DNA from 2 places in the Metabacillus flavus genome. Region 2 is predicted to be linked to the other one. Evidence: riboswitches for the same ligand, from Rfam matches in the RefSeq annotation. Region 2 holds a riboswitch; the other holds the start of a gene.

Region 1 (11,054 bases), 630 kb from region 2:
AAAACGTATCATTCCTATCCTTCCTCCAGTATGAATGTTTCTATTCATTTGACATGAAACGACACCTTTGGATAAAAAATGATATTCAAATAGTCAGAAAGATGATAAAATATTTATAATTGAAGGCTCTTTATATATAGAGGATATTGTTAGGAGATATTCCGAAATTTAGTTTTCAGATATAATGTATGCGGTTACAGGAGGAATGAATATGGAAACAGTAATGCGCAATTTTTTCTTGTTTTTGTCCAAAAATAGAGGGCTTACAAAAGTCGCCAAAAGGTATGGACTTAAATTCGGTGCTGCCCGATTTGTTGCTGGCGAAACAATTGAACTGGCTTCAGAAGCCATTCGGCAGCTTAACAATAAGGGTCTTGATGTCACCATTGACTATCTTGGGGAATTTGTAGATAATGCGGCCGAAGCGAATGAGATGGCGGACAATTCCATTAAGGCAATAGAAGCAATCGGCAGAGAAAGGCTCCAGTCTCAGCTCTCTTTAAAAATGACTTCCATGGGTCTCGATATTTCTGATGCGCTGGTGATGAACAATATGCGCAGAATTCTTGAAGCAGCGAAGAAAAATGATGTTTTCGTTACGATCGATATGGAGGATTACAGCCGGTGCGGCAAAACCATAGAGATTTTCAAGAAACTCAGAGAAGAGTATGACAATATCGGAACTGTTATTCAGGCATACTTATACCGGACTGAAGAAGACATCGAGGATTTGAACAAATACAGTCCGAATTTAAGATTAGTTAAGGGCGCTTACAAAGAATCCCCTCAAGTAGCCTTCCCTGAGAAAAAAGATGTAGATGAAAATTTCAAAAAGATCATCAAGATGCATCTGCTGAATGGAAACTATACAGCTGTTGCCACTCATGATGACGCCATTATTGAATATACAAAGCAGCTTGTAGAGGAGCATAATATTCCGCTTGACCAATTCGAATTTCAGATGCTTTTCGGCATCCGTCCGGAGAGGCAGCTGGAGCTTGTAAATGAAGGATATAAAATGCGTGTATATGTACCTTATGGAAACGACTGGTATGGCTACTTCATGAGAAGACTTGCTGAGCGGCCTGCGAATGTAGCGTTCGTCCTTAAGGGAGTCATGAAGAAATAAGCAAAGAGGATCCTCGTGCCAATAAGCAGGAGGATCCAATTATTATGATTCGTCCATATTATGCTTCTTGTATTGCTGATTGGTGCTTGTACGTTTGCCTCCGCCATCCTGCTCGTTGACAGGACCTGCGTTTCCTTTAACACTCGCAGCACTGACGCCTGCTTTTGATGGATTTTTTTTCAATTTTGCCATCTTTCTTCACCTCCACTGTTGTAGCGTTCCTCTCAATTAAAAGAAAAATCATATTAATTCCATCAAATGTATTGAAGAAATTTTCAAAATCTTTTATATTAGTAATGAGAAGGAAATGGGAAGACATTTTTTTTGAGCAAAAAATGAATGAGCATTCATTCAAACAAGGGGGAAAACTTATGGTCCAGCAAATTAATAAAGCTGCGGTGCTAGGATCCGGCGTTATGGGTTCGGGAATTGCGGCACATTTAGCAAACATCGGGATCCCTGTTTTGCTATTGGATATCGTGCCTAAAGAGCTCACAGGGGATGAGCAGAAAAAAGGGCTGACCCTGGAAGATCCGGCCGTAAGAAATCGGTTATCATCAACTTCCATTCAAAAACTGCTAAAACAAAAACCGGCTCCGCTAACATCCAAAAAGAATCTTGCTCTCATTGAAGCAGGGAATTTTGAAGATGATATGGAGCGTTTATCCGGGGCTGATTGGATTATAGAGGTCGTAGTAGAAAATCTGGATGTAAAGAAAAAGGTGTTTGCGCAAGTTGAAAAGTACCGGAAGAAGGGGAGCATTGTAAGTTCCAATACATCCGGTATCTCTGTTGAAGCCATGGTATCCGAGTGTTCAGAGGAATTCAGAAAGCATTTCCTAGGAACTCACTTTTTTAATCCGCCGCGCTATTTAAAACTATTGGAGATTATTCCGACGAAAGATACAGATGAAAAGGTTCTTCACTTTATGAAAACATTCGGTGAAGACGTGCTTGGCAAGGGAGTCGTTACTGCCAAGGACACTCCTAACTTTATTGGAAATCGGATTGGAACATATGGTCTTCTTGTAACCTTAAGAGAGATGCTCGAGAAGGGCTACAGCGTAGGAGAAGTCGACTCAGTTACCGGCCCATTAATCGGACGGCCGAAAAGTGCAACATTTCGTACACTGGATGTTGTTGGTTTGGATACATTTGTCCACGTGGCCAACAACGTATATGAAAATGTTGAAGAACAGGAAAAAGAAGTCTTTAACGTTCCTTCATTTATGAAACAGATGCTTGAAAACGGATGGCTTGGCGCGAAGGCAGGACAGGGATTTTTCAAGAAAGACGGCAAGGAAATTCTTGAACTTGATCCGTCCGCAATGGAATATCGAAGCAGACAGAAATTAAGCGCTCCATCCATAGAAATGGCAAAACAGGCAAAAGGCTCATCTAAATTGAAAGCGCTTATCTATGCAAATGACCGCGCTGGAGAGCTGCTTTGGGGAATAACAGCTCCAACACTTCTCTATTCTGCAAAACTTCTTGGTGAAATTGCCGATGACATTGTATCTATTGATCAGGCAATGAAATGGGGATTCGGCTGGGACAAAGGACCGTTTGAGCTTTGGGATGCGATTGGCCTTGAAAAATCAGCTGAAAGACTGAAAGAAGAGGGATACGACATTCCTGTCTGGGTTTCTCAAATGCTGGATAAAGGCCATACATCCTTCTATATAGAAGAAAATGGAGTTCGATTCTTTTACAGCAATGGGGAGTACCGCCGTCTGCAAACAAGCGAGAAAGCCATCAATCTTAAGTCTTTAAAAGAAACAAAAGGTGTTATTAAGAAAAACAGCGGCGCAAGCCTGATTGATCTTGGAGATGGAGTAGCTCTTCTTGAGTTCCATTCACAAAGCAATGCAATCGGCATGGATATTATCCAGATGATTAATTACGCCATTGATGATGTAGCACTTAACTTTAAAGGGCTCGTAATAGGAAACCAGGGGAAAAACTTCTGTGTCGGCGCCAACCTGGCGATGATTTTGATGGAAGCTCAGGATGATAACTTCTATGAAATTGACATGGTCATCCGCCACTTCCAGCAAGCGATGCAAAAAATTAAATACAGTCCAAAGCCGGTTGTGGCTGCGCCATTTGGCATGACGCTCGGCGGCGGAGCGGAAATCTGCCTGCCTGCTGCGAGAATCCAGGCATCCAGCGAAACGTACATGGGACTTGTAGAAGCAGGTGTCGGACTGATTCCTGGCGGCGGAGGCAATAAGGAGCTTTATATCAAACATTTAAACAGCATTCCTAAAGGTTTGGACTTCGACCTTCAAAATGTAGCAAACAAGGTTTTTGAATCAGTCGCGATGGCGAAGGTTTCCACTTCTGCAGCTGAAGCAAGAGATTCTCAATTCCTGGATGCCCTGGATGGAATCAGCATTAACGCTGACCACCTGCTGTATGATGCGAAGCGGGTCGTGCTTCAGCTTCATGAGAACGGCTACCGTCCTCCTGTGAAAGAAAAGATTCCGGTTGTAGGGGAAACAGGCTATGCTACTCTGCTTCTTGCAGCTCAAACGATGCAGCTGTCCGGCTTCATCTCGGAGCATGATTTAAAAATCGCCAAGAAACTCGCTTTTGTAATTGCCGGCGGAAAAGTTCCATTTGGCACAAAAGTCGATGAACAATATTTGCTTGATCTTGAAAGAGAAGCATTCTTGAGTCTCGTCTCAGAGGGTAAATCACAGCAGCGAATGCAGCACATGCTTGTTAAAGGAAAACCGTTACGTAACTAAGGAGGGGTACCAGATGAGAGAAGCGGTCATTGTTGCAGGTGCAAGAACACCTATAGGAAGAGCGAAAAAAGGAACTTTGGCAACCGTTCGCCCTGATGATTTGGGAGCACTTGCTGTAAAAGAAACGTTGAAGCGTGCGGGTAATTATGAAGGCAATATTGATGATCTGATCATCGGCTGTGCAATGCCAGAAGCTGAACAGGGATTGAATATGGCAAGAAATATTGGAGCATTGGCAGGTTTGCCGCATACTGTTCCTGCGGTTACGATCAATCGTTACTGTTCTTCCGGTCTTCAGACGATTGCCTATGCTGCAGAAAAAATTATGCTTGGACATTCCGATACGATTATAGCAGGCGGAGCGGAATCTATGAGCCTCGTGCCAATGATGGGACATACACTTCGTCCAAATGCAAGGCTTGCAGAAGAAGCGCCTGAATATTACATGGGAATGGGACATACAGCCGAACAAGTGGCCCAGAAATACGGAGTCAGCCGTGAGGATCAGGATGCATTTGCAGTAAGAAGCCATCAGAGAGCTGCAGCTGCTATAGAAGCAGGGAGATTTGATGATGAAATTGTACCGGTCGAGGTTACGCTTCGTTCTGTCGGAGCTGACAACAAGCTGAAAGAAAAGTCCATTTTATTTTCCAGAGATGAAGGAGTACGCGCTGGTACAACACAGGATGTCCTTGCTAAACTCCGTCCTGTATTTAATGTAAAAGGTTCCGTAACCGCGGGGAATTCCTCTCAAACGAGTGATGGTGCTGCTGCTGTTATGGTCATGGATCGTGAAAAGGCGGAGGCGCTTGGTTTAGCGCCTATGGTGAAATTCAGATCCTTTGCTGTTGCGGGTGTACCTCCGGAAGTAATGGGAATCGGTCCGGTTGCAGCTATTCCGAAAGCACTGAAGCTTGCCGGTTTGACTGTTGGAGATGTGGGATTATTTGAATTAAATGAAGCCTTTGCTTCCCAGTCACTTCAGGTTATCCGCGAGCTTGGACTAGATGAAGAAAAAGTCAATGTGAATGGTGGAGCAATTGCAATTGGTCATCCGCTTGGATGTACGGGAGCAAAGCTTACGCTATCGCTTATTCACGAAATGAAACGCAGAAATGAGCAGTTTGGGGTCGTAACAATGTGCATCGGCGGCGGTATGGGTGCTGCAGGAGTATTTGAACTAGTTTAATAGAATAAAAAAAACGGAGGGTTTAAAATGGCTAAATCATTAGAAACTGTAACAAAAGGCGGAAGCTTTTTAATTGAGGATGCATCCTTTGACCGCGTATTTACACCCGAGGATTTTACAGAAGAACATAAAATGATTGCTAAAACGACGGAAGACTTTGTCGTAAATGATGTTCTTCCGCAGCTTGAAGCCATCGAAAAACATGAATTCGACAAATCCGTTAAGCTTTTAAAGCAAGCGGGAGAGCTTGGACTTCTTGGTGCAGACGTTCCTGAAGAATACGGCGGACTTGGTCTGGATAAGATCAGCTCAGCCCTTATTACTGAGAAATTCTCCCGTGCAGGAAGCTTCTCGCTTTCTTTCGGAGCTCACGTAGGAATCGGATCTCTGCCAATCGTTCTTTTCGGTAATGAAGAACAGAAAAAGCAGTATCTTCCCGATTTAGCAGTTGGTGAGAGACTTGCTGCATATGCTTTGACAGAGCCTGGTTCAGGTTCAGATGCACTTGGAGCAAGAACAACTGCAAGGCTAAATGCAGAAGGTACTCATTATGTATTGAACGGTGAGAAACAATGGATTACGAATTCCGCTTTTGCTGATGTGTTTGTTGTGTATGCAAAAGTTGACGGCGAACACTTCTCGGCGTTTATCGTTGAAAAAGAATTTCCGGGAGTTTCAACTGGACCTGAAGAGAAGAAAATGGGGATCAAAGGTTCTTCTACACGTACACTGATTCTTGAAGATGCCATGGTGCCTAAGGAAAACCTTCTTGGAGAACTTGGAAAGGGCCACGTAATCGCCTTTAACATTCTAAATATTGGCCGCTACAAGCTTGCTGTTGGTACAATTGGAGGTTCCAAACGGGTCATCGACGTTTCCGTACAGTATGCGAACCAGCGCCAGCAGTTTAAGACACCCATTTCAAAATTCTCGCTCATTCAAGAGAAGCTTGCGAACATGGCTTCCAAAACATATGCTATGGAAAGCTCTGTATACCGTACAGTAGGCCTTTTTGAGGAAAGAATGGGCTTGCTTTCTGAAGAAGAGACAAAGGATGGCCGTGCCGTCGCTGCCTCGATTGCTGAATATGCCATTGAGTGCTCACTAGGAAAGGTTCTAGGATCTGAAACACTTGATTATGTAGCAGATGAAGGTGTGCAAATTCACGGCGGATACGGGTTCATGCAAGAGTATGAAGTGGAAAGAGCGTACCGTGATTCCCGTATTAACCGGATTTTTGAAGGAACAAACGAAATTAACCGCCTCCTTGTGCCTGGAACATTCCTGCGCAAAGCCATGAAAGGTGAGCTTCCTCTGCTTCAGAAAGCGAAGGCTCTTCAAGAAGAGTTAATGATGCTCATGCCGGAAGAAGTGGGCGAAGGCACGCTTGAGCAAGAGAAGCATTTGCTTAAAAATGCGAAAAAAATTGGTATTATGATTGCTGGTTTGGCTGCACAGAAGTACGGGCAGGAACTGCAAAAAGAGCAGGAGATTCTTGTGAATATTGCTGATATTGTAAGCAATATTTATGCAATGGAGTCTGCAATCCTCCGTACAGAGAAAGCAATCGCTTCTTCTGGAGAAACAAAAAACAGCCAAAAGCTTCTTTATACTCAAGTATATTGCCAAGAGGCATTTAACGAAATCGAAGCACATGCTAAAGAATCCCTGGTGGCTATTGAAACGGGTGATTCACTCCGCATGATGGTCTCTGCCTTGCGCAAATTCACTCGTCATACTCCGATTAACGTTATTGCGAAGAAACGTGAAATCGCGGCTGCGATTATTGATGCAAACCGCTATGTAAACTAATTGTTCATTAAGTGAGAAGAGCATGCAGCCGGGCCGGCTTGCATGCTTTTTTTCAGGCTCTGATGAATCTGAATGCAGAAGCAGGAGGAACTGGACGGCTGCGGGAAATGCCAGCTAAAGGGAGCTCCGCAGACGCAAAGCGCCGGAAAGGCTCTCGAACCATTCTTGAAAGATAAATGCATACAGAAAAATGAACAGGCATGTTTAAAAGAGCTTTCTCTGTCAAAAATGCTCCTTCTTGCAAATAGACCTTAAAGGTGAGTAAAATAGGGCTATAACTTTTTAGTCCGCCTAATTTGTGATGAGCGTTTATTTCAACATATTTGGCAGGCTGCATGGTACAATAAGGAGGATTATGTTGGACTTTTACTGGTATCCTAAGTGCGGTACATGCCGGAAAGCTAAGAAATGGCTGGAAGAGCATGGCCACGAACTAAATACTATACATATTGCGGAAAATCCGCCGAGTAAAGAGACACTAAAAGATCTTTACTCCAGGAGCGGCTTGGAGCTGAAGAAGTTTTTTAATACGAGCGGACAGAAATACCGTGAGTTGGGTTTGAAAGACCGATTGAGCAGCATGTCTGAAGACGAAATGCTAACCGTTTTATCTTCAGATGGAATGCTCATTAAAAGACCGATTACAGCGAACGGAAGCAAGGTCACTGTCGGTTTTAAAGAAGATGAATTTGAGCAAATGTGGACATAAGAAGAGACTTTGTCTTTTCCATAAACAATAGAACTTTGGAGGGAATAAAATGAATACACCAAACGAACTTCGTTATTCTGAAGAACATGAGTGGGTAAAAGTAGAAGGCGATAAAGTACGAGTAGGGATTACACATTTTGCACAATCAGAGCTTGGAGATATTGTTTTCGTTGAGCTTCCTGAAGCAGGTACGGAAATTAAAGCAGACGAGCCCTTTGGTTCTGTTGAATCTGTTAAAACCGTTTCTGAGCTTTATGCACCAATCAGCGGTAAGGTAGTAGAAGTGAATGAAGACTTGGATGATAATCCTGAATATGTTAACGAATCTCCATATGAAAAAGCATGGATGATCGTAATCGAGCCTTCTGATTCAAGTGAAATTGAAAACTTGATGACGGCAGAACAATACACAGAAATGACCAACGAAGACTAATTTAACCAGCATTTCATAAATTAAGTTGGGCCATCCTAAGGAAAAGGGAGGGCTTGACTTGACGCTAAAAAAACAACGCATCGATGTTACTGATAAAGTAACGGGCAAGTTTGCTGATGGGCAAATGAATCTTTATTTGGACAACCAGCCAATCGGGACAATGATTTATGGAGTAGAAGGCGGCAGCAAATTTGAATTAAAAAACGGATTTGAAGCCAATGAAGACCGTTTTTATCAGATGGCTGACGTGCCGGTTAAACCAGATGAAAAGTATGTTGATTGTGACGACGAAAACGGCTGGTGTTAATGATAAGGCAGTGGAGCCGTCCACTGCCTTATCTGCTTTTCAAGACTTGTTCCAGGCTGGTTCTGCAGGAAACATTGGATTGAAAAGAGAATAAACTTTAGAAAGACAAAATGAACAGGTGATGTGATGGTCATGTCAGAGGCTCCTAAAATCATTATTGTTGAAGGCAGATCAGATAAGATTAAAATTCAGGAAGTCATTAATGAGCCGGTCAAGATTATTTGCACGAATGGTACGATTAGTCTTACAAGAATGGACGAACTTATTGATGAGTACTTTGAAAATGATGTCTATGTGCTAGTGGATACAGACGAAGCGGGAGAGAAGCTGCGAAAGCAGTTCATCAGAGAGTTCCCCGAAGCTTCGCATCTGTACATTGATAAAATGTATAAGGAAGTAGCTGCAGCTCCAGAACATCATATCGCCTCTGTATTGCTTGGTGCGAATATTGATGTCCAGGCGAAATTTTTATAGCAAGGAGTTCTGGTTTCATTATGATTGAAGTAAATGAAAAGCAGATATCCGGGATGATGAATAAGGGACGGTTTACTTTGTATCTCTATACGCCCTTTTGCGGAACCTGCCAGCTTGCAAAGCGTATGCTTACAGTAGTGGATGAGGCATTGCCGGAAACGGACATTTATATGGCGAATCTTAATTATTTACCGGGTTATGCAGAAAAATGGGAAGTCGAGAGTGTTCCATGCCTGCTGGTTTTTGAAAATGGGCATCTAAAAACGAAACAATATGCATTTCAATCTGTGGAATTTTTATATACACTTCTTCGAAAAGACGGCGCTTAATGCGGCGTTTTTATTTTTCGTTATGACATATTGTTTGTCAGTTCTATTTGTTTCTCCTTCATTCCTCATATTTCTCGGGAAATAAAATCAGTTTTAAAACTCTATTTATTTTTTCCGGGAATGTGCGAGCAGCGGAACTGGTAAAACCCACAAGACGCAGTTGTATGAGGGTGGCTTAAGGTCCGTTTAAGGATAAGCCAGCTGCCTGAAGACTCCAGCAACCTCGTCTGGCTATTTATTAAAACAACAAATTTTATGACAATAGCCAAATTTTCATAGTAAATAGTTGCCATTTAATAAAAAAGGAGTTAATATAAAGAAAATTCAAACAAATATCTTATCAAGAGCGTTGGAGGGTACTGGCCCGATAATAACGCAGCAACCGGTCTATTAAGATACGGTGCTAAATCCAGCAGAAGGTTACCTTCTGGCAGATGAGAAGAGCGGACAGAAACCTCTTCTTCGGAAGGGGTTTTTATTTTGAAATCAGGGGGAGATCAAATGAGTGAGAATGGATTCAGACAGGAAACACTGGCCGTACATGGAGGACTTAAGGAGGACCCGATTACAGGAGCAAGAGCCGTACCTATTTATCAGTCCAATGCCTATTTGTTTAAGGACACGGATCATGCAGCCGATCTTTTTGCTTTAAAAGAGCCAGGGTACATCTATACCAGGATACATAATCCTACCGTTTCAGTGCTAGAAGAGAGGGTGGCGCAGCTTGAGGGCGGGGCAGGTGCTCTTGCTGTTTCGAGCGGAATGGCAGCCATTACCCTCGCGATACTAAATATTGCAGAAGCTGGAGATGAAATTGTCGCAGCTTCCAATCTTTACGGCGGAACCTATAATTTATTTGCTAACACATTGCCGAGATACGGAATCAAAACAGTTTTTGCCGATGCATCAGATCCTGAGAATTTTAAGAAGGCAATCACTCAAAAAACGAAGGCAATTTTCGGAGAAATAATCGGAAATCCCAGTCTTCAGGTTCTTGATGTTGCATCGGTATCTGAAATTGCTCATGAAGCGGGGATCCCTTTAATCATTGATAATACCTTTGCTACACCATACCTTTTCAGACCCATTGACCATGGAGCGGACATTGTGGTTCATTCGGCAACAAAATGGCTGCTTGGGAATGGAACAACGCTTGGAGGAATTATTGTAGATGGCGGCAAGTTTGACTGGTCTACAGGCAAATTTCCAGCCTTCGTTACTCCTGATCCAAGCTACCACAATATCGTTTTTGCCGAAGCCCTCGGTGAACTCGCTTATATCGTAAAGGCAAGGGTTCAGCTTCTGAGGGATTTAGGTCCGGCACTAAGTCCGTACAATGCCTTTCAATTCACGCTCGGTTTAGAGACGCTGCATGTCAGGATGAAGGAACATATTGCGAATACGAGGAAAATCGTTTCCTACCTTCAAAACCATCCTGCCATAAAGTGGGTTCTGTATCCGGAGCTTGAAGGCCATCCATCAAAAAGCCTTGCTGATCGATATTTGCCTAAAGGAGCGGGTGCTGTTATTGTCTTTGGAATAGATAGGGGCTTGGAGGAAGGGAAAGCCGTGATCAATCATACGAAATTATGGTCTCATGTAGCGAATGTCGGGGATGCCAAAAGCTTGATTATTCATCCGGCAAGCACGACACATCAGCAGCTTGGCAAGGAAGAGCTGTCAGAGGCCGGGGTTTCCGAGGATCTGATCAGATTGTCTGTAGGAATTGAACATTCAGACGATCTCATTGAAGATCTGGAGTCAGCTATTTTCGCAGCTACGGGAAAACGATCGTTAACTGTCATAAGCAATTAGTTGCATACATTATGTGTTGACAACTTTATTTTTGCATGATAAACTCACTTTCAGATCTGAAATATTTTTAAAATTTCAAACTATCCCAACTGAATAATAAATTG
Region 2 (11,054 bases):
CTGGTTGTAAAGCAAGCCTGTGTACAGAGCAAGCTTTGCTTCATCTGTTTCAAAAGAGTCTTTCAATGAACGGAATACTTCGTGATTCGGGTTGATTTCAAGGATTTTGTCCGCCTGGATATTTTGGTTATCCGGCATCGCTTTTAGGATTTTTTCCATTTCGATGGAGATTTCACCATCAGCTGTCAAGCATACAGGGTGCGATTTCAGACGCTTGGACACACGCACATCCTTTACCTTGCCTGCAAGAAGCTCTTTCATGCGGCCAAACAATTCTTTGTTTTCCGCGTCTTCTGTTTGTGCTTCTTTTTCTGATTCTGCATCTTCAATTCCAAGATCGCCGCTTGAAATGGATTTGAATTCTTTCTCTTTATAGGACATCAGCATGCGGATCGCAAATTCGTCCACTTCGTCTGTGAAGTAAAGAATTTCATAGCCTTTATCCGCCACCAATTCCGCTTGAGGAAGCTTTTCAATGCGCTCGTGGCTTTCACCGGAAGCGTAGTAGATGTACTTTTGATCCTCAGGCATTCTGGATACGTAGTCAGCAAGCGTTACAAGCTTCTTCTCTTTGGAGGAATGGAACATAAGCAGGTCTTGAAGATCTTCCTTGTTCGCTCCAAAGTCACTGTATACGCCATATTTCAGCTGTCTGCCGAATGAAGCGTAAAACTTCTCGTACTTCTCGCGGTCTTCCTTCAGCATGCTTTGAAGCTGGCTCTTAATTTTATTTTTAATGTTTTTCGCAATCAGCTTAAGCTGGCGGTCATGCTGGAGCATTTCGCGTGAAATATTAAGAGAAAGATCCTCGGAATCTACCATCCCTTTAACGAAACTGAAGTAGTCCGGCAGAAGGTCCGAGCACTTTTCCATTATCAAAACACCGTTTGAGTAAAGCTCAAGACCCTTTTCAAATTCCTTTGAATAGTAATCATAAGGCGTCTGCTCTGGAATGAAGAGAATCGCATTGTATCTTACAGCACCGTCAACGCTAATGTGAACATGCTTAAGCGGTTTATCGAATCCGTAGCGTTTTTCCGCATAGAAGTTCTCGTAATCTTCGTTTGTCAGCTCGCTTTTGTTCTTTCTCCAGATCGGCACCATGCTGTTGACAATCTGCTCTCCAAAAATCTCTTCATACTCGTCCTCGCTGCCCTCTTTCAGCTTGCTTTCCGTAGAATCCATTTTGATCGGGTAGCGGATAAAGTCGGAGTATTTTTTGATAATGGACTTCAGGCGGAACTCGTCCAAATATTCGTCGTAGCTATCGTCTTCTGTGTTTTCTTTGATGGTCAGAACAATTTCTGTACCTACGGAATCCTTTTCCGCGGTTTCAATTGTATACCCGTCGGCACCACCAGACTTCCATAGATAGGCTTCTTCGCTGCCGATTGGTTTTGTAAGAACGGTTACCGTGTCTGCTACCATGAAGGCTGAGTAGAAGCCGACACCGAACTGTCCGATGATATCGTGTCCGTCTTTTGATTCATTCTCTGTCTTGAATGCGAGAGAACCGCTTTTTGCGATAATCCCAAGGTTGTTCTCAAGCTCTTCCTTCGTCATTCCGATTCCTGTATCTGTAATAGTCAGCGTGCGGCTGGCCTTATCTGCCGCTACTTTTATGTAGTAGCCCTCTTTATTAAACGTTAACGTATCATCTGTAAGGGCTCTGTAATAGATTTTGTCAATTGCATCACTGGAATTGGAAATCAGTTCGCGCAGGAAAATCTCTTTTTGAGAATAGATGGAGTTGATCATCATTTCTAACAGTCTTTTGGACTCTGCCTGGAATTGCTTTTTTTCCATAAAAAAATCTCCCTTCCTTCACCTAATATTGTAAACACCTGCTCTATCAGTTTATTAAATTAGCACTCTATCATCAAGAGTGCTAATCAATATTTTTTCATTTCCCCTAAAAACCTTCCTTAAAACTGGAACCACTCATCCGATTAAAAGTTTTACCAGCATATAGCCCAGTACTGATAAAAGGATGGACCCAATCAGACCTGCTATAAAAGGCTTCAATCCCAGGGTGCGGAATGTCTTCACATTCACATTCAGGCCAAGGCCCGCCATCGCCATCGCGATAAGAAGATAAGAAATCTCCACCATGGTTTTGGCTGCTGCTTCAGGTACCACACCAAGCGTATTGAGCCCGCTCATCGCAAGAAATCCGAAAATGAACCAGGGAACGATGGACAAGGATACCTTTTGACGACCTGTACCCGGCTCGCCTTTTTGCATAATCAAGCCAATCACAATAGCGGCCGGCACCAATAGCGCGACTCTTGTGAGTTTAGCAAGAACCGCATTGTCGACAGCCTGGCCGCCGCCAGCAGCGGCAGCCGCGACTGCATGCGCAACCTCATGAAGCGTAGAACCGCTAAAAATCCCATATTCAGCCGGGCTGAGATTTAATAGGGAGTATATAAGGGTGTAAGTTAACGTGAAAAGGGTCCCGAGCACCGCTATCACGGCCGCACTGATAGCGGTCTCATCATCGCTTGCTTTCAGCTGCGGGGAAATGGCCGCTATTGCTGCAGCACCGCAAATCCCTGTTCCGCAAGCAGTAAGCAGGCTCAGCTTTTTCTCTGCTCCGAGCCATCGTGCCAGCCAGTAGACAACAAAGAGAGCGAAGACGACATGAATGATGGAGATGGCAAGCACACTCCATCCGGCGCTGTAAATATCGGCTATATTCAGCCTCATGCCAAGCAGAATAATGCCGGCCCTTAACAGCTTTTTGCTTGAAAAAGATACACCCGGGATTAAGGCTTCCTTCACACCGAACACCGCTCTCCAAGCCATGCCAAGCACTAAGGCAATTACCAGCTGTCCTAAAATCGAGAGCAGTGGAAAGCCGGATAGATACTTGGCTGCGGCTGCCAAAAGAAGCGTCACTCCGATTCCCTTTATCCACCCCAAATTTATGTTTTGTTTTATTGGTCTTTCGATTGCTTCTTCCATGATTGCCACTTCCTTATGTTGTTACTTCCACTTTACTGGAATCCTAATTATTAGTAAAATACATATAAATAATTACATTTATTAGTTTTTATAATAGATAGGGCGGGATACGATGTACTATGACGCACTGAAAACTTTCATCACACTTGCAGAAGTAAAGAATTTCACGAAAACAGCCGAGCTGCTTCACATTTCTCAGCCAAGTGTAAGCCTTCATATAAAAAATCTGGAAAAGGAGCTTCAAACGAAACTCTTTGTCCGGTCGCCAAAATCGTTAAAAATCACTCCAACCGGCGAAATCCTTTACAGCCGTGCCAAACAAATGATCAACATGTATGACCAAACGAAACAGGATATTCTCGAGCATCACCATGATATAAAAGGCAAGCTGACAATCGGAGCGAGCTTCACGATTGGAGAATACATTCTTCCTGCCTTTCTTGTTGATTTTCAAGCGAAATATCCGAACCTGGATCTTGAGATCATCATCGGCAATACGGAGGAGATTGTTCAATCCGTCCGCCTTTTCAAGGTGGACATCGGACTCATCGAAGGGCAGACCAATGAAAAAGAACTGACCGTCGAGCCCTTCCTCGAGGATGAACTGTTTATTGTAGCGTCCAACAAGCATACGCTGGCTCAAAAAAGAGAAGCCGTCATTGCAGACCTTCACAGCCAATCGTGGGTGACAAGAGAAATTGGCTCAGGGACTCGGGAATACTTGGAGCACGTTATCCGGTCCAACGGATTAAAGGTTCAATCGCTCCTGACAATCAGCAGCAATCAGGGAATAAAAGAGACGATCATAAGCGGAATGGAGGCATTGTCTCTGCTCTCCTATTATGTGATTGAGAGAGATATCCGGAACAAGGTGCTCTCCATTATTCCGTTAAAGGATCACACCTTCAAACGGAAGCTTTCAATGGTGTACTCGCCTGCAATGGAAAGCAAGATGAACGTGGAGGCCTTTACGGAGGCGTTGAGGCAGCGGTGGGGCAAATAGGCGATCGGCGAGTAAATCAGTGTCGAAATTTGGGGAATCGCTAATAAAATAGTGGTTTTCGATCATATATTGGAAATATCGATAATATATCAGCGTTTTCAATCATATATGGAGATTTGCGATAATAAATCAATGAACCAGCAACGAGACTGAATCAAAAACGGCAGTTCTCTCTGTAGAAAACAGTTGATAAGTAAAAAATCACAAAAAAAATGACCTACCCTTTAGGCAGATCAAGTGCTTGGTATGCTAACTGATACTTTCCGCCTTCAGCCACTTCTGAATGATAAAGTGCTTTGAGGGCGAAATTTTTCTCCAGGTCATGTTCTTCCATCATTTCTTTTAAGCGGTGCTGCAGTTCTTTGTTGTCTTTAACCAGCTGTTTCATTTGGCCTTTGAAGTATTTCACTGGACATAGCTCCTTCGAGAATTGGATCCTCCAAGTATATCATGCCCGTTCCAATCCTTTTTCAGCTGCCCGCCACTTTTCCGAAAGTCTTTTAATATGCTGCGGACCCGTTCGGCAGCATCCGCCTATTAGCCGAGCCCCGGCGCGGTACCAGTCTTCGGATTCATGATCCAGTTCATGATCGGATTCGTGGCCATGCCACGTTTTTGTAGCGGCATCGTATGCTTCTCCTGAGTTCGGATAGACAATTACCGGTTTTTCGGTACGAGCGCTTAGTCTTTTAACGGATTCCGTGACAAGAGAAGCCGGGGCACAATTGATTCCGATTGCGGCAATCTGGCTGTTTCCTTCCAATAGCTCTGCACATTTCTCAAGCGGTGTCCCGTCACTGATTTGCGCATCATTTTTCAGAGAAAAAGACAGCCAGGCATAAGCTTCCGGGAATTCTTTTACGAGCAAGGCTAAAACTCTTGCTTCCTGAAGGGAGGGAATGGTTTCAATGGCAAGCACACCCGCACCCGCTTCTATTAAGGCAGCAATTCTAGGGCGGTGAAAAGCAGCCAGCACTTCATCTGTCACACCATAGTTTCCTCTATACTCTGATCCATCAGCAAGATAGGCTCCATAAGGGCCAATCGAAGCTGCAACAAGCGGTTTAGGACGGTTCGCCTGCTCATTTCCCTCCCAAAAATCATCTCTTGCCTTCTTAGCGAGCTGCACCGTTTTTTTGATAAGATTCAGTGCCTCCGCTTCTTCCATTCCCCGCTTTAAAAATCCATCGACCGATGCCTGGTAGCTTGCCGTAATTGCGCAGTCAGCTCCGGCACGGAAATAATCTGTATGAACCTGATAAATCAATTCAGGATTTTCGAGCAGCACTCTTGCCGACCACAAGGGGTCATCTAAATGACAGCCATGCCGCTCGAGCTCTGTAGCAAGAGCGCCATCGAGAATCATAATTGGATAGGCAGCTAAAATCTCTTCAATTGGATTCAGTTTTTTCGGCATAAACTTCGCCCCTCTTCTTCATAATCTGGGTTACATAATAGCTTCCGTAGCAAAACAGGATAAAGGGAATGCCGCAATAGAGGGCAATCCTCTGAGTCGGATCAAAGGCGATTCCAATCAGTGACGCGAGACAAAGGATGAAAGATGCTATCGGCACGAATGGATAAAGCGGTGTCCGGTATCCTAGGTCCTTTACCGAGTTCCCCTGCCTGATATATTGCCTTCTAAAGAAAAACTGAGACGCGCTGATGCTCATCCAAACCGCGACTACAGCTAGACCTGAAATAGAAACAAGGACGATATAAATCGTGTCCGGTGCAATGACACTCGACAGCAGGGCCAAGCCGCCTCCCGCCATGCTGAGAAGAAGCGCATTTAACGGCACGCCGCGCTTCGTTACTTTTGCAAAAACAGGAGAGATCGTTTTCTTATCCGCGAGGGACCAAAGCATTCTGGACGCCGCATACAAACCAGAGCTGGCGGCAGATAAAATGGCGGTCAGGATAACAAAATTCATCAAATCCGCTGCAAAGGTAAGCCCGATTCTCTCGAAAACCGCCACAAACGGGCTTTTCAGCACACCGGCATCCGAGGAAGGCAGCAGGGCAGACAGGACGACAATCGTTCCAACGAAAAAGATAATCAATCGCCACACCGTTGTCCGAATAGCCTTTGGTATTGTTTTTTCCGGGTCCGCCGCTTCTCCGGCAGCGATTCCGATCAATTCTGTCCCCGAATAGGCAAAATTCACAGCCAGCATCGTCATCAGAACGGCAAACGCTCCATTTGGGAACAAGCCTTCATTTGTGAAGTTTGACAGGAAAGGCGCAGGTTCAGAATCAGCCAGAGGAAGAATCCCGATAATGGAAGCTCCGCCCAAGATGATGAAGATCACGATGGCTGCCACCTTCACAGAAGAGAACCAGAACTCTGATTCTGCAAAAAATTTAACGGTCACAGCATTTAATACAAATATCAAAACGGCAAACAGTGCACTCCAGATCCAAACATTAACGGAAGGAAACCACCTCTGCATCAGCAATCCGGCCGCCGTAAACTCCGATCCGAGCGCGACCGTCCATGTCAGCCAGTACAGCCAGGCCACCGTGTACCCCGTTCCAGGCCCAATGTATTTAGCAGCATAGCTGTGAAAAGCCCCTGTTTCAGGCATATGTACCGATAGCTCTCCCAGGCAAAGCATGACAAGGTAAACAGCCACCGCACCAACAAGGTAGGAAAGAAGCGTTCCTAATGGACCTGCCTGCTGAATCGTATAGCCTGTACTTAGAAATAATCCGGTCCCAATCACACCTCCGAGCGAAATCATAATTAAATGTCTTGATTGCATTTTCCGCTGAAATCCAGTCTCTCTCCCCATCTTGACTCTCCTTTGTTTCACACCCAGAAAAATGAAAAACGCACCCTTTTCGCAAAGAGTGCGTGACTGACAAATAAAAGGACAAGCTTATCTATCAGGCTATTCACCCGCTGGAATTAGCACAGTGTCTGTACAGACCTGCTGCTGAGGCTTCAAAGGGCCAGTCCCTCCACCTCTCTGGATAAGAAATTATTTTTTTCTAACATTATCAATCTATCAGAAGATTGTCAACATTTCTTCAATAGATAAGTTTATCATTTAAATGAAACCGGGAAATAGAAAACGGTTACATGAAAACAAGGAGGATGAATCAATGGCAAACAAGCTGAACGCTAACCCGAAGCTTTATGTAATGGACAACGGACGTATGAAGATGGACAAAAACTGGATGATTGCCATGCACAATCCAGCGACCATGGAAAACCCCAATGCCCCTGCTGAATTTGTTGAATTCCCCGTATATACCGTTCTGATTGACCACCCAGAAGGCAAAATCCTTTTCGATACCGCCTGCAACCCCAATTCTATGGGTGCAGAGGGCCGTTGGGGCAAGGCCACCCAGCAAATGTTCCCGATTGATATGGCGGAAGAATGCTATCTTCATAACCGGCTGGAAGAACTGAAGGTTAGAGCAGAAGATATCAAATTTGTCGTGGCCTCCCACCTGCATCTTGATCATGCCGGATGCCTCGAGCTTTTCACGAATGCCACAATCATTGTGCATGAGGATGAGCTGAACGGCGCTCTTCAGACCTATGCCCGCAATCAAAAGGAAGGCGCCTACATCTGGGGAGATATTGATGCTTGGATCAAAAATAATCTTCAATGGAAAACCATTAAGCGCAGTGAGGACAATTTGCAGCTCGCTGAGGGGATTAATATCCTCAATTTCGGGAGCGGACATGCTTGGGGAATGCTCGGCCTGCAAATTAATATGCCGGAAACCGGCGGAATCATTCTTGCCTCCGACGCTATTTATACAGCTGAAAGCTATGGCCCTCCCATCAAGCCTCCCGGCATCATCTATGATTCTCTCGGCTATGCAAATGCCGTTGAAAAAATACGCCGGATCGCCAATCTCACAAACTCTCAAGTGTGGTTCGGCCACGATGCCGATCAGTTCAAATCCTTCCGTAAATCAACAGAAGGCTATTATGAATAAGGAGGCAGATTAATGAGCATCGCCAAGTTAGTTTTCGCCCCGCTGAGCTATACAGGATGGGGATCACTGGAACACCTGCTGCCGGAAGTGGAAAAGCATTCACCGGAAAAAATCCTTGTTGTAACAGATCCTATGCTTGAAAAAATCGGTTTAACTGAACGCATAACCGCTCCCCTTGAGAAACAGGGCTACTCTGTCACTACTTACACAGACGTTGTTCCTGAGCCTCCGCTTGAAACGGGAGAAAGGCTTGTTGCCTTTGCACGTGAAGGCCGGTTTGAACTGATTATTGGTCTTGGAGGAGGAAGTGCCCTTGATTTAGCAAAACTTGCAGCGGTTCTGGCGGTGCACGATGGTTCTGCAGCGGATTACTTAAATTTAACCGGAACGAAAACCATCGAAAAGAAGGGGTTGCCTAAAATCCTTATCCCAACCACATCCGGAACCGGTTCAGAGGTTACCAATATCTCTGTTCTGTCCTTAGAAACAACAAAGGATGTAGTGACCCATGATTTCCTTTTAGCGGATGCTGCCATCGTTGATCCGGAGCTGACTGTATCTGTTCCCTCAAAAGTAACCGCAGCAACCGGCATCGATGCACTCACGCACGCTGTCGAGGCTTATGTTTCCGTCAATGCATCACCTGCTACTGATGCATTGGCCCTCCACGCCATAACATTAATCGGACGGTCCATTCGTAAAGCCGTTGAGGATGGAAAGGACAAGCAGGCACGAATCGACATGAGCAGTGGCAGCTTCATGGCCGGACTCGCCTTTTTTAATGCCGGTGTAGCAGGGGTCCATGCTTTGGCTTATCCGCTCGGGGGCCAATTCCATATCTCTCATGGGGAATCCAATGCCGTTCTGCTCCCTTATGTCATGGGCTATATCCGCAAAAGCTGTGTCAAGCGGATGGAGGATATTCTGACTGCCCTCGGCAAACATTCAACAGGACTTTCCGAGGAAGAAGCTTCGTATAAGTGCGTTGAAGAATTTCAGCAGCTAGTAAAAGACGTTGGCATTCCTTCCACGTTAGCCGGTTTTGATGTACCTGAATCGGCTTTGGAGGATTTAACACGGGATGGGGTGAAGCAGAAGAGAATTCTCGCCCGGAGTCCGATGCCATTGATGGTGGATGACATAAGGAGAATTTATCAATCCGCTTTCGATGGAGTGATTGTGGAGGCTAAACAGATGGTTTAAGAGGAGAATACCAATTAATGCTTAAAAAATCCTTGCGAAGGTTTCCGCAAGGATTTTTTTGCTGTGTAAATATTGTTATCCCCGTCCGGCATTCCGCTTGAACGCCCAAGCGGACCATATGAAGGCGCCGGCAAAAATCAGCGCGCACCAGCCAATCGCCCACCAAATATGATTCCCTGTGTCTCCAACTGTGAGAAGAGACCGTATTGTTTCTATGACTGGAGTAATCGGCTGATGATCTGCGAACGAACGTTACTAGAAACCCAAAATAGGGCTGGCTTCAAATCACCTTTTATGTCAGCCCAAAATTCCTTGCATCTTGATATAGATTGAAAAAGCCGATCTTCAAACGGAAGATCTGCTTTTTTTATTTTAAAATACCTGATAGGATTAGCTTCCAGACCAAATCGAACTCTTCCTCTATGGTTGGGGAAGCCCACTCTTTTGCGTGAGCAGGATGATGAAAACGCGCGGTTGCCATAAAAATGCCTTTCGCCGTTTCTTCTGCATTAGCGGTTTTAAATTCGTGATTGGCGATTCCCTCCTGAATGATCGGGATTATCTGGCCAACGAGTTCTTGAATGTGAGCGCCGATGACTTCCACCGATTCTTCAGCAAGGGTTGTATACATGGTGAAAAGCTCCGGGTCCTCTTTAACGAGGGAATGCTTAATGTGAATTAACGTCTTTACCCATTCGTGCAGCCGTTCTGACGACGTACAGTCTTTCTGGAAAACATCCTTAAGCGGCGAAATGATGCTGTGCAGCCATCTTTCAGCTACTGCTTCCCTTAGAGAGGCCTTGCTTGGATAATGTCGGTATATCGTTCCGTGGCTAATATTCAGGGCCCGGGCTACATCTACCACGCTTGTCTTCTCCGGTCCAAAACGGCGCAGCACTTGTTCCGCTGCATCTAAGATTTCTTCTTTTGTTAATTGCTCTGCCATTCTTTATTCGACTCCCAGCATACTCATTTGTTCCGCTGCATAGCGTGTTCCGGCCACTGCTTCAGCAGGAACCGCCTCTTCGATTCTGGCAAGATCCGCTTCAGTGAGCTCAAGATTCAAGGCGCCAAATGCATCTTGAAGCTGGGAACATTTACGGGCACCGATCAGCGGAATAACATCCTCGCCTTTAGAAAGAACCCATGCGATCGCAAGCTGTGCCACATTTGCTTGTTTTTCTTCCGCAATTTCACGCAGTTTTTCTACAAGAGCCAGGTTCTTGTCCAGATTTTCTCCCATAAAGCGCGGAGCAAAAGAACGGAAATCTGGAGCGCCTTGACGATCCTTGGACCACTTGCCGCTCAGCAATCCCCGGGATAAAACACCGTAAGCAGACAGGCTGATTCCAAGCTCCCTTAAAGTCGGGAGGATTTCTTTTTCAATTCCTCGGCTGAATAAAGAGTATTCAATTTGAAGCCAGCTGATGGGATGAACCTTGTGAGCGCGGCGAATCGTTTCAGCGTTCGCTTCAGAAAGTCCGATGTGCTTCACATAGCCCGCTTTTACCATATCTGCAATAGCCCCGACTGTTTCCTCAATCGGTACACTTGGATCAACGCGTGCCGGCTGATATAGATCAATGTAATTTGTACCAAGCTTTTGAAGGGTGTGTGCCAGATTATTCTTGATTACTTCCGGCCGGTTATTCATTCCGATCCAACCACCATCTGGTGACCTCAGTACCCCCGTTTTCACTGCGATGAATGCATTCTCCCGCTTTTTCCCCTCTAAGGCTTCACGGAGCAAAAGCTCATTGTGGCCGGTTCCGTAGAAGTCCCCTGTATCCATAAGCGTTATTCCTTTTTCTAATGCTTCATGAATCGTCGCAATGCTCTCGTTTCTGTCCGCTGCACCATAAAGATCAGACATGCCCATTAACCCTAAACCGATAGCAGAGACGGAAGATTTTCCAATTTTTCT

The links. A riboswitch is a leader RNA that binds a small molecule or an ion and turns the genes downstream of it on or off. The one in region 2 is predicted to bind S-adenosylmethionine.
Region 1: it holds a riboswitch for S-adenosylmethionine, as region 2 does, so the genes downstream of both, J9317_RS16945 (O-acetylhomoserine aminocarboxypropyltransferase/cysteine synthase family protein) here and mmuP (S-methylmethionine permease) in region 2, are expected to answer to the same signal.

What each region holds. Positions count from the first base shown of each region.
Region 1 is NZ_JAGVRK010000001.1:3,283,891-3,294,944, reverse strand. Features, by position in the region: gene J9317_RS17000 (proline dehydrogenase family protein) at 212-1,129, shown strand; gene J9317_RS16995 (YuzL family protein) at 1,172-1,321, opposite strand; gene J9317_RS16990 (3-hydroxyacyl-CoA dehydrogenase/enoyl-CoA hydratase family protein) at 1,501-3,882, shown strand; gene J9317_RS16985 (acetyl-CoA C-acetyltransferase) at 3,896-5,071, shown strand; gene J9317_RS16980 (acyl-CoA dehydrogenase FadE) at 5,099-6,883, shown strand; gene J9317_RS16975 (arsenate reductase family protein) at 7,236-7,592, shown strand; gene gcvH (glycine cleavage system protein GcvH) at 7,642-8,025, shown strand; gene J9317_RS16965 (YusG family protein) at 8,084-8,332, shown strand; gene J9317_RS16960 (hypothetical protein) at 8,329-8,466, opposite strand; gene J9317_RS16955 (toprim domain-containing protein) at 8,465-8,806, shown strand; gene J9317_RS16950 (thioredoxin family protein) at 8,827-9,135, shown strand; SAM riboswitch class I at 9,470-9,576, shown strand; gene J9317_RS16945 (O-acetylhomoserine aminocarboxypropyltransferase/cysteine synthase family protein) at 9,637-10,950, shown strand.
Region 2 is NZ_JAGVRK010000001.1:3,916,252-3,927,305, forward strand. Features, by position in the region: gene htpG (molecular chaperone HtpG) at 1-1,806, opposite strand, end outside; gene J9317_RS19910 (YeiH family protein) at 1,942-2,967, opposite strand; gene J9317_RS19915 (LysR family transcriptional regulator) at 3,080-3,970, shown strand; gene J9317_RS19920 (hypothetical protein) at 4,188-4,379, opposite strand; gene mmuM (homocysteine S-methyltransferase) at 4,419-5,387, opposite strand; gene mmuP (S-methylmethionine permease) at 5,362-6,765, opposite strand; SAM riboswitch class I at 6,850-6,953, opposite strand; gene ahlS (AhlS family quorum-quenching N-acyl homoserine lactonase) at 7,079-7,927, shown strand; gene J9317_RS19940 (iron-containing alcohol dehydrogenase) at 7,940-9,130, shown strand; gene J9317_RS19945 (TetR/AcrR family transcriptional regulator) at 9,498-10,076, opposite strand; gene J9317_RS19950 (aldo/keto reductase) at 10,080-11,054, opposite strand, start outside.